2 regions of the Kribbella sp. CWNU-51 genome follow, and region 2 is predicted to be linked to the other one. Evidence: predicted binding sites of a transcription regulator. Region 2 holds the regulator's gene; the other holds the start of a gene.
The links. Region 2 encodes HrcA, which represses chaperone genes, less so after heat shock. Its sites were predicted from a motif close to TTGGCACTCGNNNNNNNCGAGTGCCAA; they were not measured.
Positions count from the first base shown of each region.

Region 1: groES (co-chaperone GroES) is a predicted target of HrcA. The motif match lies at 5,182-5,208, and genes of this name have one in related genera.

Region 1 covers NZ_JBSXMZ010000003.1:6,503-25,724, reverse strand. Annotated here, with positions in the region: gene guaB (IMP dehydrogenase) at 1-95, opposite strand, end outside; gene ACXC9Q_RS01215 (hypothetical protein) at 248-1,588, opposite strand; gene shbA (RNA polymerase sigma factor ShbA) at 1,581-2,192, opposite strand; gene ACXC9Q_RS01205 (N-acetyltransferase family protein) at 2,379-2,834, opposite strand; gene groL (chaperonin GroEL) at 2,953-4,572, opposite strand; gene groES (co-chaperone GroES) at 4,754-5,050, opposite strand; gene ACXC9Q_RS01190 (class I SAM-dependent methyltransferase) at 5,504-6,664, shown strand; gene ACXC9Q_RS01185 (alpha/beta hydrolase) at 7,004-7,726, opposite strand; gene ACXC9Q_RS01180 (GNAT family N-acetyltransferase) at 7,747-8,196, opposite strand; gene tsaD (tRNA (adenosine(37)-N6)-threonylcarbamoyltransferase complex transferase subunit TsaD) at 8,193-9,245, opposite strand; gene ACXC9Q_RS01170 (GNAT family N-acetyltransferase) at 9,242-9,691, opposite strand; gene tsaB (tRNA (adenosine(37)-N6)-threonylcarbamoyltransferase complex dimerization subunit type 1 TsaB) at 9,688-10,353, opposite strand; gene tsaE (tRNA (adenosine(37)-N6)-threonylcarbamoyltransferase complex ATPase subunit type 1 TsaE) at 10,355-11,281, opposite strand; gene ACXC9Q_RS01155 (alpha/beta fold hydrolase) at 11,278-12,396, opposite strand; gene alr (alanine racemase) at 12,403-13,578, opposite strand; gene ACXC9Q_RS01145 (HAD family hydrolase) at 13,594-14,235, opposite strand; gene ACXC9Q_RS01140 (GH12 family glycosyl hydrolase domain-containing protein) at 14,312-15,529, opposite strand; gene ACXC9Q_RS01135 (META domain-containing protein) at 15,819-16,586, shown strand; gene ACXC9Q_RS01130 (sugar-binding protein) at 16,573-19,222, opposite strand, start outside.
Region 2 covers NZ_JBSXMZ010000024.1:184,410-196,957, forward strand. Annotated here, with positions in the region: gene ybeY (rRNA maturation RNase YbeY) at 1-259, opposite strand, end outside; gene ACXC9Q_RS26420 (PhoH family protein) at 269-1,183, opposite strand; gene ACXC9Q_RS26425 (SigE family RNA polymerase sigma factor) at 1,590-2,099, shown strand; gene ACXC9Q_RS26430 (Gmad2 immunoglobulin-like domain-containing protein) at 2,176-3,330, shown strand; gene ACXC9Q_RS26435 (sensor histidine kinase) at 3,358-4,767, opposite strand; gene ACXC9Q_RS26440 (response regulator) at 4,767-5,456, opposite strand; gene ACXC9Q_RS26445 (hypothetical protein) at 5,476-5,697, opposite strand; gene ACXC9Q_RS26450 (hypothetical protein) at 5,697-6,113, opposite strand; gene ACXC9Q_RS26455 (ArsR/SmtB family transcription factor) at 6,208-6,537, opposite strand; gene ACXC9Q_RS26460 (16S rRNA (uracil(1498)-N(3))-methyltransferase) at 6,620-7,336, opposite strand; gene dnaJ (molecular chaperone DnaJ) at 7,337-8,479, opposite strand; gene hrcA (heat-inducible transcriptional repressor HrcA) at 8,508-9,530, opposite strand; gene ACXC9Q_RS26475 (Gfo/Idh/MocA family protein) at 9,637-10,740, opposite strand; gene ACXC9Q_RS26480 (ThuA domain-containing protein) at 10,725-11,366, opposite strand; gene ACXC9Q_RS26485 (MBL fold metallo-hydrolase) at 11,592-12,362, shown strand; gene ACXC9Q_RS26490 (NCS1 family nucleobase:cation symporter-1) at 12,467-12,548, shown strand, end outside.

The DNA of each region.
Region 1 (19,222 bases), on a different contig from region 2:
ATGACGTCGGATTCGTTCGGCTGCAGGAGAACGTCGTCGAAGGTGAGCCCGAGGACGGCGAACTTGTCCGGAACTCCAGTGGGTGTGATGTCCATGGGTAAAACAAGCACCTTTACACGGCGAGAACGGAACCCCATCCTATCCGCGCCCGCTCAGGCTCCCGAACCGCCCGTCCACAGGGCCGCCTCGGCCGGGCCTGTGCCCGGCCGGGACCCGCCGCGCCGGCTGGTGAGCCGGCGCGGCGGGGTCACTGGAGCGGCTTGTTGACGACGTCGAGGATCTTCAGTACGTCGGCGTCGGCGGTCGAGCCGTGCGCGCGGGCGATCGCCGCGTGCTTGCCCTCGGCGTACAGGCCGGTGGAGTGCTGGCCGGTCGGGTAGACCTCCCGGACCGAACCGGTGCTGGTCTGCCCGCTCGAGTGCTTGCCGGCTGCCTGAACGCCGCTGCCGAGGAACTCCTGGGCGCTCTGGTTCTCGACCGCAGCCCCGCTCGCCGTCGGCAGGATCGGCGCGAGGACGTTGTCGAGCAGCCCGCCCAGCGGATCCGGCACGTCGACCGACGGCGTGTCGACCGGCGGCTGCTCCTGAGTCGTCCCGGCCGGGTCCGTGCTGGACTGATCGGTACCACTCGTGTCACCCGGCTGCGTGGTGCCGGTGTCCGACCCCGTGGTGTCACCCTGACTCGTGTCACCGGTCGGCGCAGTCGTCGGGTTCCCGGTCCCAGTGTCCGTGCCGGTCTCAGTGTTGCCGGTGCCGGTGTCCGGCGCGCTGGGCGGATCGGACGGCGTTGCCTCCGGCGGCGTCGTGGTCGTCGGCGGGTCGGCCGGCACCGTGGTGGCCGGTGGGTCGGTCGGCTCGCTGGCCGGCGGGTCGGTCGGCTGGGTAGCCGGCGGGTCGGTCGGCTCTGTGGTCGGGTTGGACGTCGTGTCGTCGCCCGTCTGCGTCGGCGCCTGGGTCGTCTGCGTGACCGGCGGGTCGACCTTCGTCACCGTCGGCTGCTCGATGATCTTCGGAATCGCCCGCTGCAGCACGTCCGGCGTGTCGCTCGGCAGCACGGCGGCCGGCGGAATCGGCTGCTCCCGGACCACCCGGTCCTCGGCCGCGATCTTCGCGTCCTGCCGCAGCTTGTAGTCCTTGGCGACCTTGACGATCTTCGTCTTGTCGACCACCGGCATGCCGTCGAGCTGTTCCTTCGGGAAGCTGGTCTGCGGGCGGACCGCGTCGACCATCTTCTCGATGACCTTCTCGTACGGCGACAGCGGGTCGCCGTTGACCGCGGCGGCCACCCCGGAGACCGACAGCGCGGCCACCGCGGCGACACCCAGCGCCAGACCGCGCGCCGCCACCTTGCGGGCGAACGGGTCCGTGATCGGGTTCAGTGCGGCGCAACGCGCCAGGAAGCTCTCCGGATCGTCGATCGTCTCCACGGGGAGTTCGTCTTCGACCTCCACCGCCAGCCGCAGCTCGGCCAGCAGCGCAACGGCCGGGTCATGCTCCCCCGCGCTCCGCGCGGGCTCCCCACCAGCGGCCAGCAGGTCGAGCAGTGCGTCATCGGCGTCGATCGCGTCCAGGTCGAAACGGTCAGCCATGATGCCCCTCCCCTGCTCCTCGTCCCTCATGCCCCACATACCCCCTGAGCGTGTTCAACGCTCGATGCTGTGCGACCCTCACCGCCCCCGGTGTCATCCCCAGTGCCCGGCCGGTCTCCTCGGCTGACATCCCCGCTACCACGCGAAGCCGCAGGATCTCGCGGAGCTTCTCGGGCAGTTTGTCCAGCAACCCCATGATGTGCTGGACCTCCGAGCTCCGGACCGCGTGCTCCTCCGGAGTCGGCGACTCGTCCGCGCCGTCCGGCAGGTCCGGCGTCGAAACGTCGGCCACCGCGAACGCACGCTGGGCATCGGCGACCTTGCGGGCCGCGATGCCGTAGACGAAAGCCTCGAAAGGCCTCCCCTCGTCACGGTACCGGCCCAGCGCGCCGAACACCGCGACACAGACTTCCTGCGCGACGTCGTCGACCATGTCCGCGCCGCCGGGATACGTCCACAACCGGGACCGTACGTATCGGTGCGCGACGGCGCGCACCCTGGTGAGCAGGTCGTTGAGAGCTGTGCGGTCCCCGTCGCCGGCCAGCGCGGCAAGATCCCTGAGCTCGACCCGGTCGTGGGTGTGCGGTACTTGGACCTCGGTCACCCCTCGCCCCCTCGTGTCGGCCGGTCAGCCTGAAAGATGATATGGCTCTCACCTCTCGTTGCCTAGTGGCAATTCGTGAGCATTTTCAGATTCTGATCACGATCTGTCACTACTCGCCCGTACGGTACCCGGACCGGAGGATCGACGTCCGAGTTTGAGACGGCAGGACGGCGTCCCGTGAGACATTCAGCGCGGTGCGTCGAAGTGGAGGACCGCCGATGCGTGGTCGCCGCCCCAGTCGATCGGGGTCCGGCCGGTCTCCCGCCACCCCGCACGCCGGTACAGGGTGACGGCCGCACCGCGGTTGTCGACGACCTCGAGCGACAGCTTCCGCCCGAGGTCGGCGGCGGTCTTGACGCAGTGGTCCAGCAGTTCCCGGCCGATGCCCGCACGGGTCGCCTTCGGGTCCACGAACAGCCGCTCCACGGACGCTCCGTCAGCCCCGTTCGCCGTCAGCGCGACGTGCCCAACGACCCGGCCGTTGCTCTCAGCAACCCAGCAGCCGAGCCCGTCATCCGGTGTCAGCCACTTGCGCGCGTCAGCAGGCCAATTGATCGGATACCCCGCCAGCTCGTGCACGTCCCGCAGCAGGCCGACGCAAACGTCCAGGTCCTCGTCAGCGCGTTCACGAATCGTCGCCACGACGTCATCCCACCAGATCGCCGCGCCACCGCATCTTCCGCCCCGAACAGAACACCGCCCGGCGGGTCCGAAGACCTGCCGGGCGGTGCGGTGTGTTTCTGGTCCTGCTACCTGAGGATCAGTGGCCGTGACCGTGGCCGTGACCGGCCGCGGCGGGCTCCTCTTCCTCGGGCTTGTCGACCACCAGGGTCTCGGTGGTGAGCAGCAGCGCGGCGATCGAGCCGGCGTTGGCGAGCGCGGACCGGGTCACCTTGACCGGGTCCAGCACGCCCTGGGCCAGCAGGTCGCCGTACTCGCCGGTGGCGGCGTTGAATCCGCTGCCGACCTCCAGCTCCGCAACCTTCGCGGTCACCACGTAGCCCTCGTAGCCGCCGTTCTCGGCGATCCAGCGCAGCGGCTCGACGATGGCCTTGCGGACGATCCGGACTCCGGCGAGCTCGTCGCCGTCGAGGTCCAGGCCGTTCTCCAGCACCGAGGCGGCGTGGACGAGAGCGGAGCCGCCACCGGCGACGATGCCCTCCTCGATCGCCGCACGCGTCGCCGACACGGCGTCCTCGATGCGGTGCTTCTTCTCCTTCAGCTCGACCTCGGTGGCCGCGCCGACCTTGATCACGCAGACGCCGCCGGCCAGCTTGGCCAGCCGCTCCTGCAGCTTCTCCCGGTCCCAGTCGGAATCGGTGCGCTCGATCTCGGCCTTGATCTGGTTGACCCGGCCCTCGATGTCGTCGGACTTGCCGGCGCCCTCGACAACGGTGGTGTTGTCCTTGGTGACCACGATCCGGCGCGCGGTGCCGAGCACCTCGAGACCGACCTGGTCCAGCTTGAGACCGACCTCGGGGGCGATGACCTGCGCGCCGGTGAGCGCGGCCAGGTCCTCCAGCATCGCCTTGCGGCGGTCACCGAAGCCCGGCGCCTTGACGGCGACGGAGGTGAAGTTGCCGCGGATCTTGTTCACCACCAGGGTGGACAGCGCCTCGGCCTCGACGTCCTCGGCGATGATCAGCAGCGTCTTGCCGGACTGCACGACCTTCTCCAGCAGCGGCAGCAGGTCCGCGATCGCGGAGATCTTGCCCTGGTTGATCAGGATGTACGGGTCCTCCAGCACCGCTTCGCCGGCCTCGGCGTCGGTGATGAAGTACGGCGAGATGTAGCCCTTGTCGAACTGCATGCCCTCGGTGAACTCGAGTTCGGTACCGAAGGTGTTCGACTCCTCGACGGTGATCACACCGTCCTTGCCGACCTTGTCGAACGCGTCCGCGATCAGCGTGCCGATCTCGGCGTCCCGGGCGGAGATGGTGGCGACGTGGGCCATGTCGCCCTTGTCGTCCACCGGCCGGGCGGAGTCGATCAGCTTGGCCGACACGGCCTCGATGGCCGCCTCGATGCCCTTCTTCAGGCCCATCGGGTTGACCCCGGCGGCGACGGCCCGCAGGCCCTCGTGCACCAGTGCCTGCGCCAGCACCGTCGCGGTGGTGGTGCCGTCACCGGCGATGTCGTTGGTCTTGGTGGCGACCTCCTTGGCCAGCTGCGCACCAAGGTTCTCGAACGGGTCGTCCAGCTCGACCTCACGGGCGACGGTGACACCGTCGTTGGTGATGGTCGGGGCGCCCCACTTCTTGTCCAGGACGACGTAGCGGCCCTTGGGCCCCAGCGTCACCTTCACCGTGTTCGCGAGCTTGTCGACGCCGCGCTCCAGCGCGCGCCGCGCGTTCTCGTCGAACTCGAGGATCTTCGGCATGGAAAAAACCAGTCCCTCTCTGAATGTCTTCGTGAGCAGTTCGGATCCGGTCCCGCTGTTTCAGACCGACTCCGCCCCGGCACCGGTCGTCGGCACCAGGGCGGTGTCAGTCAGGAACAGCGGGCAGGGCGTGGAACGTCCCGGCGGGTCCGCCGGGGCGCGGGCCCACGCCCTGGGGTCGTCACTTGCTGACGACTGCGAGGATGTCGCGGGCGCCCAGGATCAGGTAGTCCTGGCCGTCGTACTTGACCTCGGTGCCGCCGTACTTGGAGTAGATGACCTTGTCACCGACGGCGACGTCCAGCGGGACGCGGTTGCCGTTGTCGTCGATCCGGCCCGGGCCGACAGCGAGGATCTCGCCCTCCTGCGGCTTCTCCTTGGCGGTGTCCGGGATCACCAGACCGGACTTCGTGGTCTGCTCGGCTTCGAGCGGCGCGACGAGGACGCGGTCCTCGAGCGGCTTGATCGTGACCGACACTTGCTGACCTCCACGGTCGATTTGCTTGTCAGTGGTTCAGACTGGTCGCGCTCCCCTGCCGTCGCGGGGGTCAGAGGCCGGACCGCTGGCACCCTCGGGTGGAGAGTGCCAACACCGAATCTAGGCCGCGATTAGCACTCGGTCAACTCGAGTGCCAGACCTGATCCAGCAGCAACCTCCGGGCCGCACCCGGGCGGGTGACCGGTCAGGCACGGAATGTGGTCGAACGCTGGGCCTCCCCGTGGTCGGCGTGCGACCGTTCTGTCAACGGCGCACCGCCCCGAGGAGAAGCCACGGCTATCAGCTTCCCGTCTCTACCCAAGCTGTCCGGCCGTACTGTCGCAGTCCTGGCCGCGATCGGTGCGCTCGCCGTCGGAGTGGTCGCCGCGCCTGTACTCCTCCGCCACCCAAAGCTGGAGCAAAGGCTGCTCTAGTCCCCTCTAAGGTTGCGGGGTGACAGTCACCGCGTTGCTGGACGGGCCTGGCGCTGAGGTGCTCGCCGCTGCCTGCGCGGACTACCACCCCGGCCGCGAGCTCCAACTAGTCCAGAAGCTCCGGCGGCGGTACGACGCGTCACTCGTGACTGCTGCTGTCACACAGGCGTCGCTGCGCCACCGCGCCGTCGCCAAGTTCGGTGCGGATGCTGCGCGGATGTACTTCACGCCGGACGGTCTGGAGCAGGCCACCCGGACCACTGTCGGTTCACACCGTGCCGCACGCATCGCAATGACGTTGCCGGGTGCCAGCGTGGTCGACCTGGGCTGTGGCATCGGCGGCGATCTCGTCAGCGCAGCCCGCGCCGGCCTACGAGTCACTGGTGTCGAACGCGATTCGGAGACCGCGGCCACGGCCCGCGCCAACCTGGCCGCTCTCGGTCTGCCCGGTGAGGTTGTTGTCGGTGACGCCGAGTCGACTGAGCTCACGCCGTACGACGTGGTGTTCGCGGACCCGGCGCGGCGGGCGGATGGCCGGCGCGTGTTCGACCACAACGCCTATTCGCCGCCATGGTCGTTTGTCACTGGGCTCCTGCAGCGGACTGCGTGTGTGAAGGTCGCACCGGGCATCCCGCATGACGCCGTACCCGATGGGGTCGAGGCGGAGTGGGTCAGCGACGCCGGTGAGGTGAAGGAGGCGGCGCTGTGGTCTGGCGCGCTGTACGCCGGGGTCGCGCGGCGGGCGACGCTTCTGCCCGGCGGCGTGAGCGTGAGCGAGGCACCGGAAGCTGAGAGTGGTCCGGTGGGTCAGTACATCTACGAGCCCGACGGAGCCGTGGTGCGAGCTGGGCTGGTGACCGCTGTGGCTGCCGCGGTCGACGGGTGGTTGCTGGATCCGCGCATCGCCTACGTCACCGCACCGAAACTCGTGCCGACCCCGCTGGCGTCGGCGTACCAGGTGGTGGAACAGCTGCCGTACAAGGAGAAGGCGCTGCGGGCGTGGGTTCGCGCACAAGGCATCGGAACGCTGGAGATCAAGAAGCGCGGGGTCGATGTCGATCCGGCCCAGCTGCGGAAGAAGCTCGCCCCGAAAGGCTCTGCCACCGCGACGCTCATCATCACCCGGATCGGCCGGGACGCGGTCGCCTATTCCTGTCGTCGCATCGGACTTGCGTTCTGAGTGTATTCGAACATATGATCGATCTCGCGTGCGGGTCCCCGGATGACCTGCCGGTGGGCGAGGTGCTGCGTCCGCTGCCGCACTCACCGGGGGCCCGCCACTAAGGCTCGACATGCGGTTGAGGAGCCGCGCGTCGAACGACGTACGGAGTGAGGTGCCGTACGTCGACTGGGCGTCACGCGGGTGCAGTCAGGCGTTCATCTGGGTTCGGCAGAGTGCTGGGCAGAAACCGGTTGGCCGCTGACCGTTCACCTGGGGAGCAGGCGGCGCACTAGCCCCAGGTCTCTGCCCGCTGCCGTGCCCTTCCCCGCACTGCAGCCGCAGCTCCGCGTTCGCAGCTCAGCCCGCCTGGAAGCGTGCCACCACCGGGAAACGCAAGCGTGCCACCGCGATGGACCCGACCGCAGCCGGCACTGAAGACCTACGCTCGTACTCAGGCAGCGGCTCCGCATCCCCAGCAGCTGAAGGGGTTCTGGTCGACGGGGTGCTGAGGGCGTCGTGGGTGAAGGCGGCGACGAGGGTGTTCCAGTCGGCGGGCCGGTGGAGCATGGTGTGGGTTTCCGCGGCGACCGAGTACACGGTGACCGGGGTGCCGGCGGCGCGGAGGCGGTTGGCGTAGGCGGTGGTGGCGCGAGGGTCGGTGATGGTGTCGAGAGTGCCGTGGGCGAAGGTGACCGGGGCGCGCAGCGCGGTGAGTGGTTCGCCGTCGGGGAGCCACGGAGCCAGAGCCAGTACGCCGGCGACCCGGGGATGATCGCCCGCGGCGACGACCGCGCGGCCGCCCATCGAGTGGCCGATCAGGACGACCCGCTGGATCACCGGAGGAAGCTCGTCGAGGACAGCGCGGAGATCCGCGGCGGAGTCGGCGGCGTCGCCGTTCCAGCCCCGGTAGCGGTAGCGCAGCAGGCCGACCGCAGCAGTAGGGACGGCTGTGCGCGCGGCTGCCGCGAACGGCCACATCCGGAGGAGGGCAGAATTCCAGAGGTACGGGCTCGCCTGAGAGTGCTCCCTACCGCCATGCGCCAGTACGACGAGATCCGTCGCACCAGCTGGGTGCCACACCAGGTCCACCCCGGGCTGGATCACGGGGGGCCGTACAGGTCGGCGGCGTCGTGGCGGATGGCCATCATGCTGCTCGGGTCCGCGAGTTCGCTGAAGCCGTAACTGCGGTAGAGCTCGTGCGCATCCGCGGTCCCGAGCATGAAGCGTCGTACGCCCTTCAGTTCCGGGTGGTCGACCAGCGTGGACACCACGAACCGGCCAAGTCCGTGCCCTCGCCACTCGTCCAGCACGAAGACGTCCGCGAGCCACGCGAACGTCGCGCGGTCCGTCACCGCGCGAGCGAAGGCGACCATCGCGCCATCGGCCGCGTACACACCCATGTTCAGCGAGCCCGCGATCGACCGCGCCACCACCTCACGCGGGATCCCCTTCGCCCAGTACGACGTACTCAGGAACCCCTGCACGACGTCCACATCGATCCGCGAGACATCGTCGTCGGCCTCGAACCCGTCCGCCCCCGTCCACCTCACTTGTTCAGCACCTCCGTGATCGGCATCGACGAGTCTGCCGGCAGCCCCAGCGGCGACGGCGCCTTCCCGGCCCGGACGAGTTCCGAGCCGAGCGCCGCGACCATCGCGCCGTTGTCGGTGCACAACCCGGGCCGCGGCACGCGTACGGCGATGCCCGCCGCAGTGCACCGCTCTTCCGCCATCGCGCGCAGCCTGGAGTTCGCCGCGACCCCACCACCGATCAGCAAGTGCTCGAACCCACGGTCCTTGCACGCGTCGATCGCCTTGCGGGTCAGCACGTCACACACCGCCTCCTGAAACGCCGCGGCGACATGATTGACCGGCACGTCCTCACCATCGCGACGCCGCGCCTCGACCCACCGAGCCACCGCCGTCTTCAGCCCGGAGAACGAGAAGTCGAACCGATGCCGTTCGAGATCCCGCTGCGACGTCAGCCCGCGCGGGAACGTCACGTACAGCCTGTCGCCGCCGTCCCGCGCCGCTTTGTCGACATAGGGACCGCCCGGGAACGGCAACCCCAGCACGCGAGCGACCTTGTCGAACGCCTCCCCCGCGGCGTCGTCGATGGTGCTCCCCATCGGCACGACGCCGTCGGTGATGTCCTCGACCGCGAGCAGCGACGAGTGCCCACCGGACACCAGCATCGCGACACAGCCCTTCGGCAGATCGCCGTGCTCCAAGGTGTCGACAGCCACGTGTGCGGCCAGGTGGTTCACGCCGTACAACGGCTTGTCGAGCGACAGCGCCAGCCCCTTGGCCGCGGCCACTCCGACCAGCAGCGCGCCGGCGAGCCCTGGTCCGCTGGTGACAGCGACGGCGTCGACATCGGCCGGCTTGATCCCCGCGGTCTCGCACGCCCGCCGGATAGTCGGGACCATCGCCTCCAGGTGCGCCCGGCTCGCCACCTCCGGTACGACGCCGCCGAACCTCGCGTGCTCCTCGACACTGGACGCGATCGCGTCGGCGAGCAGCGTCTGCCCGCGGACGATCCCGACCCCGGTCTCGTCGCACGACGTCTCGATCCCCAGAATCAGGGGCTCTGTACTCACACTTCCTCCCGCCACCGCATGATCACCGCATCCTCGCCACCGGCGTAGTACCCACGCCGCCGGCTGATCTCCTCGAACCCGAAGCCCTCGTACAACCCCAGCGCCGAATCGTTGCCCGCAGCAACTTCCAGCAACACCGTCCGCCCGGCGCACCGTGCCAGCGCTGCGGTCATCAACTGCCCGCCGATCCCGGTACAGCGCTCGGCCGGCGACACCGCGATCCGCAGCAACTCCACCACGTCCAGCGCGACCGGCGGCACCAGGAGTACGGCGTATCCGACCACGGAGCCCTCGTCCGCGACCAGGATCACCCGATCCTCGGACAACCGGTCGAACTCGGTCGCCCACGCGACCGTACTCCACGCCGCCGCGCCGAAGCACACCTCGTCCAACGCGACCAGCGCGGGCAGATCATCCGCCCCAGCCGCGCGAATGGCTGGTCTCACTTGGGCAGCACGCTCTTCGGGCCGGCGGACATCGTCACGTCCGGCCGGCGCAGGTACAGCGGGTCGGGCGCGACGACCTCCAGCGTGCCGGTCGCCACCCCAACGGCCAGCACCTCGGCCGACGGATATTCGGCGACAGCGACATCGGAGACGCCGAGCGCGTCGGCGTACAGCACGGCACCGCGGCCGATCACTGGCAGGCCCGACAGCACGTGCGCGACCTCGGCCGGACGATCCACCGCCGGCCCTTCGAGGCGACGCCGGCTCCCGTCCGCGGCCGGGCCGTCGTACAGCGCCCAGTAGATCTCCTTGCGCCGCGCGTCCGTCGCGACCGCCACGGGCAGGGTCAGCGACGACTGCCGCGCCAGGATGTCGAGGCTGCACACCCCCGCGACCTCGATCCCGAGCACGTCGGCCATCGTCCGCGCGGTCACCAGCCCCACCCGCAATCCGGTGAACGGACCGGGCCCGACGCCGACCGCGATCCGGGTCAGGTCGCGCGGCGTCACGCCCGCGGTCGCGAAGGCGTCCGCGATCGCCGGGGCCAGCAACTCCCCGTGCCGTAAGGCGTCGACGGTCGTGGACGAGGCGAGGATCTCGCCGTCCGGTGACGCCAGCGCGACGGTGACGGCAGCACTCGAGGTGTCGAAAGCAAGCAGCATCTCAGTTCGTCTCCAGTACAGATACGCGGACACCGGACGCCGCCCAGCGCGGACCAACCGGGGTGATCCGCAGCTCGCGCGTCTCGTCGGTGTCGTCGTCGCCACGGGTCACGACAATGTCCAGCCGGTCCGGCGCCAGCGCCTCGGCCAGGCCGTGACCCCACTCGACCACGGTGACCGCGTCCTCCAGACTCGCGTCGAGGTCGAGGTCGTCCAGCTCGGCGAACCCACCGAGCCGATAGGCATCCACGTGCACCAACGCCGGACCGCCGGCCAGTGACGGGTGTACCCGCGAGATCACGAACGTCGGCGACGTGATGGAACCACGCACCTTCAGCCCCGCGCCGAGCCCCTGGGTGAACGTCGTCTTGCCGGCCCCCAGGTCACCGGACAGCACGAGTACGTCGCCCGCCCGCAACTGCCCCGCGAGCTCCTCGCCGATCGCCTGCATCTCGTCGGCCGTCGGCACGGTGAGCTCGAGCGGCATCGCCTTCGCGTAGATGAGGTTGTGGTCCTGCTGCTCGACCACCGAGTACCCACGCCGCCGCCAGAACTCCACGGTGTCCGGCAACTCGACCCGCGCGATCAGGTTCACCCGGCTCACACCACGCCGTACGGCGGCCTCCTCGGCGCAACCCACCATCGCCGACGCGACGCCGTGGCCCTGGTGGCGCGGGTCCACCGAGACGCAGCGCAGGGTGAGCACGTCACCGGTCTGCTTGAACAGCAGCGCGCCGGCCGGTGCACCGTCGATCAGCACGAGCAGTCCGCCGTGCTCCGCGATGGCGGCGGCCACCGTCGTGGGGTTCTCGGACAGGGCGGTGGCCGGCGGGTCGAGCACCCGGCGGGGGGAGAAGGCGTGGTGGATCACCGCGACGATCTGGTCGACGTGATCCGCCGTGGCGTCGACGACGTGCAGGTCGGTCATGTGGGTCCTAGGGATTGTTCGGCTCGTTCGATCATGCCGAGGAGGGCGGCGGTGAACTCGCGGTGGTGCTCGATCAGGCCCAGGTGGCCGCAGTTCTTCACCTCGACCAGCTCCGCACCGGGCACCCGCCGGACGATCTCCTCCGCATGCGTGAACGGGGTCAGGTGGTCCTTGTCGCCACCGATCACGACGCACTCCACCTTCTGCAACGGCTCCAAGGAGTCGAACTTGTCGTGCAGCGCGAAGATCGGATAGAACTCCGCGATGACCTCGATCGGCGTGGCCGCGATCATCTCGTTGACGAACTCGGTGTACGCCGCTGGGACCTCGGAGCCGAACGAGTACTTCCGGGTCAGCAGGTAACTGATGTCCGTCCCCGCCTTCCGGCTGCGCTCGACCACGTCCGGGATCCGCGCCAGCGCCGAGACCGTCGGGGTGGCGAGCGCCCGGGCCAGCATGCCCAGCTTGCCCGGGAAGACGATCGGTACGTCGTCCAGCCCGCCCGCGCTGGTCGAGCACAGACCGACGCCGATGACCCGGTCCCCGAAGATCTCCGGATGGTGCTCGGCCAGCGCCATGATCGTCATGCCGCCCATCGAGTGGCCGATCAGGATCACCGGCCCGGTCGGCGCGAACTCCGCCAGGATCCCGTACAGGTCCTGGCCGAGCTGCTCGATGGTGACGTGGTCCTTGGGCGAGCGGCCGGACCGCCCGTGCGAGCGCTGGTCGTAGAACACCATCGTGCCGATGCCGGCCAGGTCGCGGCGCTCGAAGTGCCAGGAGTCCATGTTCAGCCCGTAGCCGTGGGCGAAGATCACGGTCAGATCCTCCGGCGGCAGCGGCAGTTTCTTGCCGAACCTGCGCTTCGGCGGAGGGGCCGGCCGGCGCGATCGCTTGAGCTCGTCGACCTCGACGTACAGCTCGACGCCGTCGTCGGCGGTGAAGACGTGCGGAGTGCCGCGCAGCGAACCGAACGGCTCGGCCTCCAGCTGCGCGCGCTGACCCGAACGGCGGCCGATCACCTGCCGCTCGACCGCGACCCCGGCCGCCGCTCCCGCAGCCAGCACGCCGACCGCGGCCCCGATCAGACCAGCAGTCCGTCCTGCTTTGGACATACCGGTCTACCTTTCAACTGGGGTGCTGTCAGAACTGTCGACGTACCGGCGGGGGATCCGGGCTCCCAGCCGGGTCACGATCTCGTAGTTGATGGTCCCGGCGACATCGGCCCAGTCGTCCGCCGTCGGCTCGCCGGCGGTCCCGGGGCCGAACAGCACCACCTCGTCGCCCGCGGCCGCCTGGTCGTCCTCGAGGTTGACCACGCACTGATCCATGCAGATCCGGCCGACGATCGTCCGTCGCCTGCCACCCGCCTGGACCGGGGCACCGTTGGACGCGTGCCGTGGCAGGCCGTCGCCGTACCCCAGCGGGATCAGCCCCAGCGTCGACGGCCGCGGCGCGGTCCAGGTCAGGCCGTAGGAGACGCCCGCCCCGGCCGGCACCCGCTTCACCATCGCGAGCCGCGCCCGCAGCGTCATCGCCGGCCGCAACCCGAGCTCGGCCGAGGGCAGCGTGTGCCCGAACGGCGAGAGCCCGTACGTCGCCACCCCCGGGCGGACCAGGTTGAAGTGGGTCTCGGGCAGCGCGAGCGTGGCACCGGAGTTCGCCAGGTGCTTGAACTCGGCGTCGATGCCGAACGAGGCCGCAACGTCGATCGCCTCGGTGAACGTCGCGAGCTGGGACTCGTTGACCGGGCTCTTCGGCTCGTCCGACGACGCCAGGTGCGACCAGATGCCCTTGACCTCGATCCGGCCGGTCGCCTGTGCCCGCGCCGCGGCCCGGATCAGCGCCGGCCACTCCTCGGGTACGGCGCCGCCGCGGCTCATCCCGGTGTCGATCTTCAGGTGCACCCGGGCCGGCCGGTCCACCACGCCGGCGACCAGTTCGTCGATCTCCCAGGGCGCGCCCGCGGACAGATCGATGCCGGCGGCAATCGCGTCGGCCAGCGGCTCGCCGGGCGTGGTCAGCCAGCAGAAGATCGGCCCGGTGTCGCCCGCGTCACGCAGCGCGAGCGCCTCCTCGAGGACGGCGGCGCCGATCCAGTCGGCGCCGGCCTCGCGGGCGGCCCGGGCGACCGGGACCATTCCGTGCCCGTATCCGTCGGCCTTGACGACCGTCATCAGCTGCGCGCCGGCGGCACGGGCACGCAGCGTAGCCACGTTGTGCCGGATCGCGGCCAGGTCGACGACGGCCTCGGCACGGACCGGGCGGTCGCCGCTAGGTGACTGGAGGGTAGACATAGCCCCTCCAGTGTCTCAGGCCGCGTCGATCAGGTCTGCCAGGGCGGTCATGTCGTGGAACACCGCGTCCGCATCGGAGAGCTTCGCGGGGTCCGTCATCCCGGCGTACCCGAACACCTTCATGCCGGCTGCAACCGCCGCGGCGACACCCAGCGGGCTGTCCTCGACGACCAGGCAGTCGGCCGGTTTCATCCCCATCGAACCGGCCGCGTGCAGGAACAGATCGGGCGCGGGCTTGCCGTGGGCAACATCCTCGGCGCTGAAGATCCGGCCGTCGAACCGGTCCAGGAACCCCACCGCGGTCAGCGCCGTACGGATCCTGCGGTGGGTGCCGGACGATGCGAGACAGTACGTGACGCCGCGCGCCTCCAGGTGATCGAGGACAGCCTCAACGCCCTCGATCGCCTGCAGGTGCGCGAACCCGTCGAAGAGCCGCTGGTGGTAGCGATCCTCGAGGTCCGCGGGCAACGGCCGCCCGAGCCGGGCCTCGGCCTGCTGCCGCATCGACGCCATGCTGCCGCCCATGAAGTCACGCACGGTTTCCTCGAAGGTGTAGGGCAGCCCGGCGTCGGTGAGCAGCTCGGCCAGGATCGTGTTGGCCAGCCGCTCGGAGTCCACCAGTACGCCGTCGTTGTCGAAGATCACGAGTCCGATCACCACCGCACCCTATGCAATGCGGCCGCCGTGACGTGGGGGAGTCACGGCGGCCGCGGGTATCGCGAGAGCGCGGGGGTCAGTTCTCCTGGATGGAGAAGTCGGTGAAGTTGAAGCGCTGCTTGGTGTTGCCGGTGGACACCACCTCGACGCCGAAGTCGACCTGCCACGTGGTGGCCTTCGGGGCCCAGCCGCGGGAGGACATGTCGTTGAAGAAGCTGGCCAGCGGCATCGTGCCGGACTTCTGCGTCACCTGGGACACGTACGCGGTGTAGCCGTTCTCGTGCCAGACGTCGTACGTGAAGCCGCCGAACGACACGGTGCCGACCTTGTTCCCGGCCGGGACCTGGCCCTTGTTGTCGGTCCAGATCATCAGCTCGTTGTTCAGCCCGTCGCCGATCCACGCGTCGAACGCGACGTTGTAGATGCAGGCGGAGCAGTTGGCGGGCGTGGTCGCCGCGAACTTGGCCGACTGGATCTTCGACAGCGCGACGTCGTTGTAGTCCTTGTGCACGTTCGGGTACGCCTGGACGCCCTTGTCACCCGGCAGCGGCTGGGTGACGTCGAGGAACCAGTTGTTGTAGTTGCAGGCACTCAGCGTGTACGTGCCGTTGTCGTTGTTCCACATGTTGTTGTGGACGTAGTAGGCGCCGAACGACCGGCCGTCACCCTGGTTGTTCGTCGAAGTGGTGACGAACGACGGGTTGGTGCAGGTCTGGCTCGGGCTGCCCGTCGACGTGGGGGTCGTCGTGCTGGGCGTGGTCGTCGTCGGAGTCGACGTCGGCGGCTTGGTCGGCGTCGTCGTGGTCGTCGGCGGCTGGGACGGCGTCGGCGTGCTGGTCGTCGGCGGCTTGGTCGGCGTCGTCGTGGTGGTCGGCGCCGGAGTGGTGGGCTGCGCGGGCGCGGCCGTGAAGTCGTAGTGCGCCGTGTAGGTCAACTTGGTGCCGGCGCGGTACTTCTGGCCGTCGTAGCGCAGAGCGCGCAGGCGGTAGCTCTGGTCGGTGGTCCGGCTCGGGTCGATCGAGAGGATCGCAGGTCCGGAGGCGGTCGCGGTGATGGCGACCGGCTTCTGGGCGAAGCCGTGCAGGACGGTACAGCTGGAGTAGGCGTCCAGGACGCAGGTCTCGACGCGTCCGACGCTCGGAAGGGCAGTCACCGTGCTGTCCGCGGCGTTCGCAGTTGACACCGGGGAGTCCTTGGCCGCGTGAACGACGATCGGCGCGGCGACGAGCGCGCCGACGGCAAGGAACACCGCCGGGATGATCTTGCGACTCCGGGCAGTTCGGATGGGGGGCATGGAAAACACATTCCTCGTCTGCTCGACGGGCCACTCTGCGTTGCCCCAGACCTTCAGTGTGACCCAACAAATGTTGGTTTGGTCCCCAGAGGGCCAGAAACAGGCGGCGTCCCCAGAAACACCGATCCGATCCGGCAGACCGGCGTACCGGCCTTGTCCTTCTCGTTCGCTCTCGCGTACGCCGCGACGTTATCCAACCGTGATCTGACGTGCCAACCCGGGGGCCCGACTTAACGAAGCCTTCACACTGCAACGAAGGACGGGCCGACGGCGTCCGTAGGGTGTGAAGATGCGGACGATCGCCCTGGCCGCCGCCGGTTTGCTGCTGGTCCTGACCGCCTGCGGGCAAGAGTCCCAGGCGGGTGCCTCGCTGACGGGCAAGTCGTTCCTGTCCACCGCCGTGACCGAGAACGGGCAGCCCAAACAGCTCGCGCCGGACACCCGGGTCCGGCTGGAGTTCACCGACGACGGCCGCCTGGTCGCGGACGCCGGCTGTAACTCGATGCAGTCGAAGGTGTCGACGAGCGGCGGCAAGCTGACGCTCGAGGGCGGGCTGGTGATGACCATGATGGGCTGCCCCGGTCTGCAGCAGGGTCAGGACTCCTGGCTGGCGAACATCCTCTCCGGCAAGCCGGCCTGGAAGCTCGACGGTAGCAAGCTCGACCTCACCTCCGGCAGCACGACGATCTCGCTGGTGGACCGCGCCACCGCCGAGCCGGCTCGCGCCCTGGACGGCACCAGGTGGACCCTGACCACCGTCGTCACCGGCGATGCCGCCACCCACCAGGCCGGCTTCGAGAAGGCGTGGATGACCCTCAACGGCGAGCGCGTCACCGGATCGACCGGGTGCAACGACTTCCAGGGCATGGTGGCGCGTTCCACCGGCAAGCTCACCTTCGGCGAACTCGCCACCACCCGCCGCGCCTGCACCGGCGACGCGGCGACCCTCGAGACCACTCTCCTCAATGCCTTGAAGGGCGACGTCAGCTACGAGATCGACTCGTCCACGTTGAAGCTCCGGACAGCGGCCGGCGGACTCGACTTCACCGCCGGCTGAGCCGGACGTCGAACGCCTGGACCTCGTTCTGTGGGGTTTCGTAGGAGACGAGCAGCCGGCCGTCGGCACTCAGCGTGGCGCGTTGGGCCGCGGTGAGTGGGATGGACCAGTGCTGGACGCCGTGGCTGATCTGCTGGCTGGACTGTTTGACGAGATGACCGCTCATGTCCGGGGACCATGGCGGGATGCCGCCGTCGGTGACTGCGCAGGGCGTCAGACCGTAGTCGGGCGCTGGGTCCGCGGCCAGTGAACAGCTGGTTGTCCAGACCGGGATCGCACCGAGCTGACCGGTGGTCAGGAACGCCCGGGCCGTACCGGCTCCACGCGAACTGGTGACGATGTCCACGGCGTTTCCGCGGAGTCCGGCGGACAGGATCTTCAGGTCGCTGGTCGGGACGCGGCCGGAGATCGGTACGCCGTTGCGGGCGGACTGGGCGATGGTCTGAGGCGACAGGGCTCCGTTCAGGTTCGGGTTGGAGACGTTCGGCGGTGCCGGGGTGGTCGGGCGATCCGCCGGTGGCGTGTAGCCCGGCAGGGTCGCGAGGCCCCAGCGGTACGGGTCGGACTGGACCGAGCCGAGCGCAGACCAGGCCAGCCGCGTACTCATGTCGATGTGCCGCAGCGTCGTCGTACCGGCAGCTGAGGTGTCGTCGTTGTCGTACGGCGTGATGTTCAGGCCCAGCCGGGTCGGGTCGACGGCGGCGGGCAGGTCGGCCAGCGGGATCTTGACCTCGAGGTCGTAGCCGCCACCGGCGTACGCGTGCGGGACCGTGGTCTCGTTGCTGCCGACCCACTGCGCGGTCGACGCGACCTGCACGCCCGGTGCGTTGCCGGTGTCGAGTGAACCGCTGGAGTAGCCCTGGTGGTTGTCCGCATCCCGCTCCCAGCAGGGCCCGCCGCTCTGGGTGAACGGGAAGATGCCGAGCTTGAACGTGTTCGCGGTGTCCTTCAGCGCCTCCGATGCGTTCCCGCGCGGGTCGAGCAGGATCTCGACGGAGTCGGCCTGCCAGTGGCCGACACACTCCGCCGGAGTCACGGCGTACGACTGGTAGTCGTCGCGCACGTGGACGAAGAAGTAGAGCGCGTCGTCGGACCAGCTCACCTTCGCCGTACTGCCTTCTCCGGTTGACGAAACGCCGCAGTCGTCCACGCCGGTGCAGGTGGCCGCGCCCTGCCAGATCCGGCCGAGGTCGAGCGTCGGGCCCGGGTACTCACCCGGCTCCGCCGTGCCGTCGACCACCGGGGTCGCCTGCGGGATGACCGTCGTCGGCACCAGGGTCAGCGTCAGCGTCTCACTGCCCGTGGCGGTCCGGATCGGGATCGACACGTTCTGGTTCGCCGGCAGTGACGTGTCGGTGTTGGTCAACTTGAACGTCACGGTGGCGTCCGCACCGGGCTGGAGGTCGTACGGCTTCGAGGGCGCGTCGACCGTGAAGTCGGCCGGCAGGTCGAGCGACACCGCACCGCTCTGCTGCTGCGCCGACCAGTTGTGCACGACAACCGGCAGGTCGATCGTCTGGCCGATCCCCATCGACTGGATGGCCTGGGACCGGCCGAGACGGTTGGCCTGCGGCGCGGTGTTCTGCAGCCACTGGTCGTACTCCTGCCAGTTCCCCCACCGCTGGAAACGTCCCTCGGCAGCGGCCACGATCCGTACGACGTTGTCGGTGTAGCCGGAGGCATGAGCGGTGGTGTAGCGGGCGGCGACCTTCGCGTTCTGGTCCACCGGTGCGTTGGCCGCCGGGGTCACGGTGAAGGTGATGTCGGCGGTCGACTTCGCCGGGACGGGCTTCGATCCGTCCGTGGTCCACCCGGCCGGCACGGTCAGCTCGATGTTGCCTTTGGCAAGCTTCCCGGACGGCGCCTGGAGGTGCACGGTCGCCTGGAACGGCTCACCGGCGACGTTGTAGAACCGCGAGAAGGTCAGGTACTCCAAGGTGCCCAGCGGGAGCCCGCCGGGATCGGGCTTGGTCGCGCCGAACAGGATCGCCTCGTCGAGCCCCGCCTGTGGACTGCTGTTCGGCTGGAACGGCACGAACGACTCGGTCATGCCGAACCGCGAGCACGCCGGAACCGAAGTCCCCTTGAACATCACCCGGCTCTGCGTCGGGTACGCCGAGCGGCCCTCGTCCGCGATCTGCTGCCAGATCTTCGCGGTCCCGGCCGGCTGTCCCTGCAGGTTCCCGGCCGGCCACTTGTACGGCGAATCGTAGCCGGTCCACACGCCCGCGACGGTGTCCAGGCCGGTCGGGGTGAAGCCGGTGGTGCAGTTCGCGGCGGTCGTCGTACCGCCGGTGCCTGCCGTGCTGCCGCCGGAGAAGACCTTCTTCACCTGCCAGGTGCTGAGCGCGTGCGGACCCTTCAGCTGCTCGGGGAACCGGGTCGGATCGGCGGCCGCGAGGACGCCTTCCCAGATCAGCCGGCCGGCCTGCTGGTGGTTGCCGTGACCGGCGGCGAGGGTCGGCGTGAAGCCGATGTAGATCTCCGGCTGCGTCTCGCGGATGACGCGGGTCACCCGGCGCAGCGTCTCCTCCTCGTCCCAGAAGTACTGCGTCAGCGGCGCGCTCTGGTTGTAGAAGAAGTCGATCCGGTCGAGGTTGAAGATGTCGACGGTGCCGGAGCGGTAGTGCGCGACG
Region 2 (12,548 bases):
CGAGATGCCCGAGCGGCGGGTCGGCGTCGTCCTCGGCACCGGGCCGCAGCTCGTCCATCGGCCACGACATCACGTCGGTCGGACCCGGCAGGTCCAGGAACTCGACGTGATACCGCGCCATCGTGTCCTCGTCGACCAGCTTGATCGACAGCTCACATTCGGGGTGCAGGCGCAGCGACGACATCACGAATCGGCTGAGCCGCATCAGTCCGTGTGCGTCGATCTCCACGCCGGACTCGTTGTTGACCTCGACGTTCATCGGTTCGGCTCAGCGCTGCCCTTCGAAGTTCTCGTACGCCGAGACGATCCGGCCGACCAACTTGTGCCGGACCACGTCGTGCGAGGTCAGCCGGCAGAAGGTCAGGTCCTGGACACCCTCGAGGATGTCCTGCACGACGCGCAGTCCGGAGTTGGTGCCGCTCGGCAGGTCGACCTGGGTGACATCGCCGGTGACCACCATCTTGGAGCCGAAGCCGAGCCGGGTGAGGAACATCTTCATCTGCTCCGGCGAGGTGTTCTGCGCCTCGTCCAGGATGATGTAGGCGTCGTTCAGGGTCCGGCCGCGCATGTAGGCCAGCGGCGCGATCTCGATCGTGCCGGCCGTCATCAGCCGCGGGATCGACTCCGGGTCGAGCATGTCGTGCAGAGCGTCGTACAGCGGCCGCAGGTACGGGTCGATCTTCTCCGACAGGGTGCCGGGCAGGAACCCGAGCCGCTCACCGGCCTCGACGGCCGGCCGGGTCAGGATGATCCGGGTGACCTCCTTGGCCTGCAGCGCCTGGACCGCCTTGGCCACGGCCAGGTACGTCTTGCCGGTACCGGCCGGGCCGATGCCGAACGTGATCGTGTTCTTGTCGATCGCGTCGACGTACCGCTTCTGGTTCAGTGTCTTGGGCCGGATCGTGCGGCCGCGGCTGGACAGGATGTTCTGGGTCAGGACATCGGCCGGGCTCTCGACCGTGGCGGACTTGATCATCGCGATGCTGCGCTCGACCGAGTCGGCGGTCAGCCCGTGCCCGGTGCGGATGACCGCGATCAGCTCGTCGATCAGCCGCTCGGCCAGGGCCAGCTCGGCCGGCTCGCCGTTCAGCGTGATCTCGTTGCCGCGGACCATGATGTCGGCGGCGAACTCCTTCTCGACGATGCGGAGGAACTCGTCCCGGGCTCCGAGCAGGGCCACCATGTCGATGCTGTTCGGCACGACGATCTTGTGCGACGCCTGCGTGCTGTCGGCGGGGTTCGATCGGGACAGCTCATCGCGTCCGCGGCCGTTCGCGCGCGCCTCCGGTTCGATACTGCGTGGCCTGGACAGCCTGTTCCCTCCTGATGCCGGTGAAGTAATCACCCCATGCTAGCCGCCCCCACCGACACCCTCACTCGTAATTCACCCGGACACGCTCAGTGACCACAGTCCGCCCCGGTCATGGGGCCTCCCGCCCTGGACTGAGGAGCGCAGGGAGCGAAGCGACTGGAGCGACGAGGGAAGGGCGGGAGGTAGAGCCCCATGACCGCAAAAGTACTGTCAACCTGGAAGGTGGTTGCCGCGTCTTCGTGTCGTGGCTCAACCGGCCGTGGTGTACGAAGAGTGCGTGACACATGAGTCCTCGTGGGATGCCGACGAGGCGCTGACGGCTGTCTATACCGCGCACTACACGTCGCTGGTTCGCCTCGGCGCCTTGCTGCTGCGCGACACCGGCACGGCGGAGGAGATCGTGCAGGACGCGTTCGTCGCGATGCACGGCCGCTGGCACCGGCTGCGCGACCCCCACAAGGCGCTCGCGTACCTGCGCACCGCGGTGGTCAACCGCTGCCGCTCCCGCCAGCGTCACCTGGTGGTCGTCGACAAGCACACCCCGCGCACCCTCCCCGACGAGCCGAGCGCGGAGCAGGCGGTACTGCGAACCGCCGAGACCGACCGGGTCATCGAGGCGATGCGCACCCTGCCGGAGAAGCAGCGCACCGTCATGGTGCTGCGGTACTACGGTGACCTCTCGGAGGCCGAGATCGCCGACACGATGGGCATCAGCCGGGGATCCGTGAAGAGCCATGCCGCGCGGGCGACCAAGTCGCTCCGCCAGGTCCTGGAGCAGAGCGTATGAACGTGCGGAGCGAGTTCATCATCAAACACAGGACGACTTGTGCCTCAGCCGCGCCCGGAGCGAAGCGAGGACGCGGATGAGTGACCATCCGAACGAGCCGTTCGACGAACTGATGCGGCGGGCCCTCTCCGAGGAGGCGGACCGGATCGAACCGGCCGACGCCCTGCCGGAGATCCGCGCCCGCGCGCACGCCCAGCGCCGGCCCGCGGCCCGGCGGCCCTGGCTCCTGACCGTCGGCGCGGCGGCGGTCGGCACCGCCGCGGCCATCGGCGCCTTCGCCGTTTTCAACGGCAACCAGAACTCCGCGAACGACGGCGACGCGGTAGCCGGCCCTGGCACGACCACGACCGCCACCGGAGTCCCGTCCGCAAAATCCCCGGCCACCATGCCCAGGCCATCCGCCCTGCCGACCGCCGCCACCCTCCCACCGAGCACAGGCCCCGCGCCGACCGTCGCCCCCACGGAGCGCGGCAAGCCGGAGCAGGCCGTCAAGAGCACGCTCGTACCGGTCTACTGGCTCGGCAACAGGACCGGGACCCAGGCCGGTGCCGACCCGACGCCGATCGTGAAGGCAAAAGCCGTCAAGCTGTACCGCACCTGGGCGAAGGTCAGCGGCCGGCCGGCCGAGCAGGCTGTCCGGATCATGACGTCGAAGGCGCCGTCCGACCCCGACTACTACACGGTCTGGCGCGGCGCCGAGGTCAACGCCGTCACCCGCACGGATGGCGTCGTGACGGTCGATTTCAAGGAGCTCCCGGCGGCGTCGCTCGACCCTGATGTCGCGCACGTGGCCGCGCAGCAACTGATCTACACCGTCCAAGGTGCCCTCCACAACAGCACCGAGCCGGTCCAGATCACCCGCCGAGGCCGCGCCGGCGCCAAGCTCTTCGGCCAGATCGACACCAGTACGCCGCTAGGCCGCGCCCAAGCCGCTGACGTCCAGGCACTCGTGTGGATCGACTCCCCGGTCGACGGCGAGACCATCGCCGGCCCCGTCACCATCCAAGGCACCGCAAACGCCTTCGAGGCAACCGTCAACTACCAGGTCACAAACCTGAAGACCCGCAAGACATCGAAGAGCGTCGTCAACACCAAGGAAGGCCAGAAGTTCTCGCCCTTCCTCATCGAACTGAAACTCACCCCCGGCCCCTACCAGATCGACGCCTACCTCATCTCCGAGGCCGACGGCACCATCTCCGACTCCGACTCCAAGTCGATCATCGTCAAGTAGTCGGTTGGTGGAAGTCGTCGATCATCGTCAGGTAGTCGGGAGCTGGATGGTGAAGGCGGCGCCGCCTTCGGGGGCGGGGGCGGCGGTCAGGGTGCCGCCGAGTCTGGTGATGAGGCCGTGCGCCAGGGCCAGGCCGATGCCGGAGCCTACTGGGCGGCGGCCGCGGTACTTCTGGTTGAGTACGCCGCGTTCGAAGGCGACGGCGTAGTCCTCGGGGGCCAGTCCAGGGCCCCCGTCGCGGACTTGGATCGCCACCACACCGGGACCGGGCTGGGTGACTGACATGGTGAGGTGGGCGCCAGGCGGGGTGACGCGGAGGGCGTTCTCGGCCAGGCCGTCGAGGACCTGCCGGATTCGGCGGGGGTCGGTGTTAGCCACGGCCGGCATGGGCGGCAGGTCGAGGCGGAAGTGCACACCTTGGCGCTCGCAGCGCACCCGCCAGACCTCGGCGCACGCGCTGAGCGTTTCGCGCAGATCCACCTGGGCGAGATCGAGCTGGAACTGGTCGGCCCCGATCCGGGCCAGGTCCAATAGGTCGCTGACCAGCCGCTCGAGCCGTTGCGACTCCTGCTGGATGACCTGCCCGGCGTGCCGCGGATCCGTCGCCACTCCATCGGCAAGCGACTCGGCGAACCCATGGACGGCGGTCAGCGGAGTCCTGAGCTCATGCGAGACCGACAGCAAGAACTCCCGCTGCCGCTCCTCACTGTGCTGCAAGGCAACCGAGAGCTCATTGACCGCCTGCGCCACTTCAGCGACCTCAGCCGGTCCCTCAACCGGTGCACGCAGATCCCGTCGCCCCTGACGCATGGCCGCGGCGACATCCGCCGTACGACGGAGTGGCCGGCCGAGCAGTCGGCCGAGGAGAGCGCCGGCGAGCGCCGCCACCAGCAGACCGGCGCCGAGCGCGAACAGGATGTTGCGGATCAGGATCCGCTGGGTATCCGCCGCCAGCCGCACCGGCTCCACCAACGCGAAGCCGGAGCTCTCGCCGATGCCGCGAGCTTCGACCAGATAGTCGGTGCCGTCGACGCTTACCGTGGCCGAGATCCGTTGCGTACTCCCGATGTCGTTCAACCCTGCCGTGGTCGCGGCTTGGATGGACCGCTGATCCGTCGGCTGGATCCGGCTCCGGGGCAACAGGATCACCACCACGATCCCCTGCCCACGCACCACCTGGGCGACCCGTCCGAGCCCCACCGTTCGCGACCCCGCACCGCGCTCGTCCACCTGACTGGCGATCACATCAGCTTGTGCGGCCAGCGAGTCCTGCAACACGTTCTGAGCCGACCGCCGGGCCAGCCCTGCCATCACCACGCCCGCCACCAGCACGGCGATCCCGGCCACCGCCACGCAAGCGACCACGATCCGGGTCGCCAGTGATCCCCGCCCGACCTCGTCTCCAGCTGAGCGGAGATCGTGCGGCACGGACGCCATCAGTCGAGATCCGCGGCGTACCCGACGCCGCGGACGGTGCGGATGGGACTGGACGATCCGAGCTTGGCCCGGAGCTGAGCGATGTGTACGTCGACCGTCCGCGTCCCGGCCGACGCCTGGTAACCCCACACCGAGCTCAGCAGCTCATCCCGCTCGAACACCCGCCCCGGCCGCCGGAACAACTGCGCGAGCAGATCGAACTCGGTCGAGGTCAGACTCACCTCGGCGTCACCGGCCCACGCCCGCCGCCGACTCACATCAACCCGCACCGCGCCTACCGACAGCACGTCTCCCGCAGGCAACGTGCCGGCCGATCGCCGCAGTACAGTCCGCACCCGCGCGGCCAGCTCGCGCGGACTGAACGGCTTGGTGATGTAGTCGTCGGCGCCGAGCTCGAGGCCGAGCAGCCGGTCGACCTCGTCGTCGCGCGCGGTGACGAACAGGACCGGAGTCCAGTCCCCCGCCGCGCGCATCGTCCGGCAGATGTCCGTGCCGTCGCGTCCCGGCAGCCCGATGTCGAGGATCACCGCGACGGGATGCAGCCGGCGCCAGGCGGCCAGCGCGGCCTCTCCGTCGGACTCGACCTGTACGCCGAACCCGTCACGCCGCAGGTACAGCGCGATCACCTCGGCGATCGCCGCCTCGTCCTCCACGACCAGGACCAGCCCGCGAGCGGCTGCGGTCATCATCTGCTCCTGGAGTGCCTGCTCAGGGTGAGCCGTCTGCTGCCAGCTCGCCATCGATCGCGTCCAGGGTAGACCCGATCCCCGCCAACTCCTGCTCCGGTGACCCCACCTGCTGAGTGGCCGCCGGAGCAGGGGCGGGCTGTCCGGTTCCCTGCTGACCGGACTGCTCGGCGGAGTTCCCACACGACGACAGTCCGATCACGATCGCCGCCGTACCCGCGAGCACGACCAGGATCTTCCGCATCACTTCGCGACCTGGCAGTGCTGGGACTTGAAGGTCTCGAGCTTCGTCTTCATCGTGCCGAGCTGGGTGAGCCGCTCGGACCGGCGATCGGCCCGCTTCTGGAGCTGGGCGGCGATCTTCTCGTGCCCCTTGGCCTTCTGCTTCTCGGCGCGCGCCTTCAGCCACGCGACCGAACCCTTCACGTCCGCGCCGCCGCTGATCCGCTTCGCCAGCTTGTCGCGGCGCTCGATCAGCTTCGGCAGCTTCTCGGCGCACAGCCGCTGCGACTCCTCCGGGCTGAGCGTGACCTGCTTGTACGTCGGAGTCGGCGTCGGACTCGGATCGGCCGACGCAACCGTCGTACCTCCGACCAGACCGCCCACCAGTAGGACGGCCGACGTACCCACCGCCACCGTGCCGCGCACAGACCTGCGCATCTCTGCACTCCTCGTTCTCGGTCAACCTGACGAGAACGACTCTCCCCGAACCCCGTTCGAGGACCATCGGCGCAATGTTCGGACTCTGTAAGGATCAGTCCGCGCGGTCGATGGTCGCGGCGAGGAGGCCGGGGAAGGCCTGGTCGAATTCCGGGCGGCGGAGGCGGTTGAGGCGGCGGGCGCCCTCGTCGCGTTGCTCGATCAGGCCGGCGGCGCGCAGTACGGCGAAGTGGTGGCTGCGGGTCCCCTTCGTCACGGGCAGATCGAAGGTGCCGCAGGCACGGGTCCAGTCGTCGTGCCCGGCCAGGTCACGCAGGATCGACCGGCGGACCGGGTCGGCGAGCGCGTCGAGCGCCGCCTGCAACGGCACCTCGGCCGGGTCGGCGTGGCTGAGCGCGCGCGTTCGAGCGGATTCCACAGCCATCAGTGCTCGATCCTCGTCGCACAGTAGTGTTCGGTTGCCGTCCAACAGTCTAGGTCGTCTCTGGCCTGCGGACAGCGCGCGGTCAGGTCCAGCGCGAGCGCGCGAGGAGCGCGGCAGCCGCGGCGACCCCGGCCGTCGAGGTGCGCAAGACGGTGTCGCCGAGCCGGACCGGCTCGACCCCGAAGGCAGTCAGCTCGTCCGGGGCAATGCCACCCTCGGGGCCGATCACGATCACGACGTCGCCGTCATCAGGTACGTCGAGGGCAGCGAGCGGGACTGTGGCTTCCTCGTGCAGCACGACCGGCAAAGCGGCAGCGGCGAGCAACTGCGCGACCTCGGCGGTGGAGGCGATCGGCGCGACCTCGGCGAACCACGACCGCCGCGACTGCTTGCTCGCTTCGAAGGCCCACGCCTGCCACTTCGCGAGCGTCTTGGCGACCCGTTCCGGGTTGGCGCGGAACTGACTCCGCTCCGCGTTCCACGGCACGATCACGTCGGCGCCCACCTCGGTGAGCATCTCCACCGCGAGCTCGGCCCGCTCCCCCTTGGGCACCGCCTGCACCACAACTACCCGCGGCCGCGGGCCCGGCACACTCCCCCGCTCATCCACGGAGACAGTCACCCCAGCCTTGCCGGCAAGAACCACCAGCCCTTCGGCCCAGGCCCCGCGCCCATCGGTCAACCGAACCCGCTCACCGGGCCCGATCCGCCGAACCACAGCCGCATGCCGGCCTTCGGTTCCTTCCAGGGTCAGCTCGTCGCCGTCCAGCTTCTCGGCGAAGAAGACCGCGACTCCCATCTAGTGGGCGCCGAAGGCGTCGCGGAGCCGGCCGAAGACGCCTTTGTGAGCGGCTTGGACGTGGCCTTGCGGGCGCTCCTCGCCACGGGACTCGGCGAGTTGCCGGAGCAGGTCGGCCTGGGAGTCGTCGAGCTTGGTCGGGGTCTCGACGATCACCTGGACGATCAGGTCGCCGCGCCCCGCGTGCCGCAGCCGCGGGACACCGCGGGCCGTGAGCGTCTGCGCGGTGCCGGACTGCGTGCCCGGCCGGATCTCCAGCGGGGTCGTCTCGCCTTCGAGGGTCGGCAAGTCGATCGTGGTGCCGAGCGCCGCCGCCGTCATCGGCAGCGTCACCGCGCAGTGCAGGTCGTCGCCGTTGCGGGTGAAGATGTCGTGCGGTTCGACCTCGATCTCGACGTACAGGTCGCCGGCCGGGCCGCCACCGGGGCCGACCTCGCCCTGGCCGGACAGCTGCACCCGGGTGCCGCTGTCGACGCCGCCGGGGATCTTCACGGTGACGGTACGGCGGGACCGGACGCGACCGTCACCGGCGCACTCGACGCACGGGTTCGGGATGGTCGTGCCGTAGCCGCGGCAGTTCGGGCACGGCCGCATGGTCCGCACCTCACCGAGGAACGACCGCTGCGTGTGGGTGACCTCGCCCCGGCCGTGGCAGATCTCGCAGGTGACCGGCTCGGACCCGGCCGCCGCGCCGGACCCCGAACAGGTCGGGCACAGGACGGCGGTGTCGACCTTGAGTTCCCGGGTCGTCCCGAACGCCGCCTCGGCGAGGTCGATCCGCAGCGGGATCAGCGCGTCCTGGCCACGCCGGGTCCGCGGCCGCGGCCCGCGGGTCGCCCCGCCGGTCTGGCCGAAGAAGGCGTCCATGATGTCGGTGAAGGTGAAGGCCTGACCGAACCCACCGGCTCCGCCGCCCGCGCCGGCGGTTGCGAACGGATCACCACCGAGATCGTGCATCTGCCGCTTCTGCGGGTCGCTCAGCACCTGGAACGCACGGCCGATCTCCTGGAACTTGTGGTGCGCGTCCTCGGAGTCGTTCACGTCCGGGTGGTACTGGCGCGCCAGCTTGCGGTACGCCTTCTTGATCTCGTCCGGTGAAGCGTCACGGCTGACGCCCAGGACGGCGTAGTAATCGGTGCTCATACTCCAGACCAGGGGTTGAAATCGATAGTCATGAGTCAGCCAGGATCTGGCTGACGTAGCGCGCGACCGCCCGTACGGCGCCCATCGTGCTCGGATAGTCCATGTGGGTCGGGCCGACGATGCCGAGCGTGGCCAGCGCCTCCGACTTGGACCCGTACCCGGTCGCGACCACCGAGGTGGTGGCCAGTTCCTCGTACGGGTTCTCGTGCCCGATGCGGACCGTCAGGGTCTGCGGGTTGGTCGCCTCGCCGAGCAGCTTGAGCAGGATGACGTGCTCCTCCAGCGCCTCCAGCACCGGCTTCACGTTGCGCTCGAAGTCGTCGCCGTACCGGGTCAGGTTGGCCGCGCCGCCGACCGCGATCCGCTGCTCGCCGCCCTCGTCGGTGAACGCTTCCATCAGGGTGGTCACGATCGCCGCCACGAGGTGGCGGTCCGACGGCTGGAACGCCTCCGGAACGCTGGCCAACGAGGTCGCCGCCTCGGTCAGGCGCTGCCCGGACAGGGCCGTGTTCAGCCGGGACCGCAGGTCCGCGATCAGCTGCTCGTCGACGTCGTGCGGCGGCTCGACGATCCGCTGTTCGACCCGGCCGGTGCTGGTGATCAGGACCAGCAGCAGCCGGCGCGGGGTCATCGTGACGACCTCGATGTGCCGGACGCTCGACCGGTTGAGCGACGGATACTGCACGATCGCGACCTGGCGGGTGATCTGCGCGAGCAGCCGGACGGTACGGCGGACGACGTCGTCCAGGTCGACCGCACCGGCCAGGAAGGACGTGATCGCCTTCTTCTCCGCCGGGGACAGCGTCTTGACCGTGCTCAGCTTGTCCACGAACAGCCGGTAGCCCGCGTCGGTCGGGATCCGGCCGGCGCTGGTGTGCGGCTGGGTGATGTACCCCTCCTCCTCCAGCGCCGCCATGTCGTTGCGCACGGTCGCCGGCGACACCCCGAGGTTGTGCCGATCCACCAGCGTTTTGGAGCCGACCGGCTCGTGGGTCGCCACGTAGTCCTCGACGATGGCGCGCAGTACATCCAGCTTGCGGTCGTCCAGCACGCGCACCACCCTCTCTCAGCGTCGACCCTTGGCACTCCAGCGCTCAGAGTGCCAGTCTACCGAGCCGTAGTAGCTCGCACCGACGCGTTGCGGCGTGGGACGGGTCTCAGGCGGACTCGGGCGACGCCCCCAACGGTACGGCGGCCGGGCGGCCGACCGTGCTCGCGACGTCCACCGGCTGGTCCTGGGCGGCCGCTTCGAGGAGTGACTCAAGTACGTCGAGCACGTGGTAGGCCAGTGCACCGTCGGCCCGGTGTGGCTCACCGGTGCGCAGCGCCCGCGCCATGTCCGCGACCCCGACTCCCCGGCCGGCTCCGGCGTACCCGCCGCTGACCGGGACCTCGGTCCAGTCACGGTTCGTGGCCGTGGCGATCTCCACAGTGCCGTCGAAGCCGTTCGGGTCTGGCACCGACACACTGCCCTCGGTCCCGTGCACCTCGATCCGCGGCAGCCGTGTGGCCCAGATATCGAACGACATGAACACAGTGGTCAATGCACCCGACTCGTGCTCCAGTACGCCGGTCACGTGCGTCGGCACCTGGACCGGGAAGGTCTCGCCGGCCCGCGGACCGGTGTGGATCTTGCGCTCCTCCTTCGACCGACCGCTCCACGCGGTGACCCGCCGTACCGGACCGAGCAGGGTGACCAGGCTGGTGATGTAGTACGGACCCATGTCGAGGACGGGACCGCCGCCGGGCTGGTAGTAGAACTCCGGAGCCGGGTGCCACAGCTCGTGTCCGGGCGTGACGAACGACGCAGTCGCAGCATGCGGTACGCCGATGTCGCCGCGGTCGATCACCGCCCGCGCCGTCTGGGTGCCGGTGCCGAGCACAGTGTCCGGTGCGCAACCGACGCGCAGATTGTTGGCAGCGGCGTACTTCAGGAGGGGCTCGGCTGCGGCGCGGTCCACTGCCAGCGGCTTCTCGCCGTACACGTGCTTGCCTGCTTCGAGGGCGGCCTGGTGGACCGGCGCGTGGGCGGCGGGGATGGTCAGGTTGAGCACGATGTCGACGTCGTCGGCGGCGTACAGCTCCTGCGGGGACAGCGCCCGGATGCCCGGGTTCTTGTCGGCGATCGTCTGGGCGCGGCTGACGTCCAGGTCGGCGACCGCGACCACGTCGACGCCCGGCAGCTTCGCCAGGTGGTCCAGATACGTGCCGGAGATGACTCCGGTGCCGACGATGCCGATGCCGGTCACTTGCTCGCCCACAGCAGCCCCCGCTCGATGATCGTGCGCACCTCGGGTACCTCGAGGTCGTCCAGCTTGTGGCCGACGGTGCAGACGAAGACCTTGCCCTCGCCCCAGGTCCGGGTCCAGACGGCCGGCATCACCGCTCCCTCGATCCACGGGTAGTCCGGGTGCGACTGGAACGTCGTGGTCGCCAGCACCGTGTCCGTCGGGTCGTAGTGGATGTAGTACTGCTCGGTGTGGACGTCGAAGTGGGTGATGCCTTCCACGATCGGGTGCTCGGCGACCACGTCGACGCGGTAGTCGGTGAAGCCGTGCGGGTGCGAGATGAACTGCCCGCCGACGATGAAGTTGTAGTCCGCGCTGTTCCGGAACGAGTCCGCGATGCCGCCGTGCCAGCCGGCCAGGCCGGTGCCGTTCCGGATCGCCGCGTCCAGGCCCTTGACGTGCTCGGCGGGGATCTCGCTCATGGTGACGCACTGCAGCACCAGGTCGACACCGTCCAGGTTCAGGTAGCTCTCGGTCGTGTCCGAGACGGTGACCTCGTAGCCGTTCTCCCGCAGGTACGGGATGAACAGGTCGGTCGCCTCGACCGGGGAGTGACCTTCCCAGCCGCCCCGGACCACCAGTGCACGTCGTGTCGTCAAAACGTCCGCCCTTCGAAAGTTTTCGGAGCAGCGCCGAAAATTGCGAGCCGCCACCGTGACAGTAAGCCCGTCCCGGGCCGCCTTCAAGTCCGATTCCGCTTCCTGGATCAGGCGGCCGTCTGGATCAGGCTGCCGTCTGGATCAGGCGGCCGTCTGGATCAGGCGGCCGTCTGGATCTGGCGGCCGTCGGCGAGGGCGATGTGCTGAGCAAGTAATGTCGGCGCCATGACTGAGTGGGTCGAGGTCGGAGACCGGTGCTGGGTCCGGCGGTACGACGAATGGGACCTGAACATCGGCCTGGTCGCGGGGACCGGCGGCGCACTGCTGATCGACACCCGGGCCACGACCGAGCAGGCCGTGGAACTCCGTGACCACGTCCGCGAGGCGACCGACGTACCGGTGCGCTGGGTCGTCAACACGCACGCTCACTTCGACCACGTCGCCGGCAACAGCGTGTTCGATCAGGCCGAGGTCATCGCGCACGAGAACACCGCCGTTGCCGCGAAGCTGACGGCCACCACCTTCTCCGTCGCGAAGGTCGTCGACCTCGGTGATCGCCGGGTCGAGCTCCTGCACCTGGGCAACGGACACACCGACGGCGACGTGGTGGTCGTCGTACCGGATGTGGACGTGTTCTTCGTCGGCGATCTCGTCGAGGAGTCCGCACCTCCGTCGTACGGCGACGATTCCTATCCACTCGAATGGCCCGAAACGCTCGACCGTGTGATCGGCCTGCTGTCGGACACCGCGAAGATCGTTCCAGGACATGGCGCCGTCGTGGATGCGGAGTTCGTCCGCACCCAGGCCGGCGATCTGGGGACGGTCGCCAACACCATCTCGGGGCTCCATTACGCCGGCACCTCGCTCGACGACGCGCTGCAGCACACCGACGGCTGGCCTTGGCCGCTCGAGAAACTGCAGGACGCGATCAAGCGCGGTTACGAGGTTCTCGGCACCCCGCGCCGACCGACGCTGCCGCTGCTCGGCCCCGGCTGATCGCCTGAAGGCGCTTTGTTGTAGTTGTCCGTTGACAGGACGTCACGTCGTACCGCACGTTGTTCCGAAGCGGAACGTCCTCGACGGATCGGGTGGTGGGGCCAATGACCACGACAGAGCAGACCGTTCATTCCGATGGGCGGGTCGAGCTGAGCGATCAGGACGCGATCGCGAACAGCCCGTACG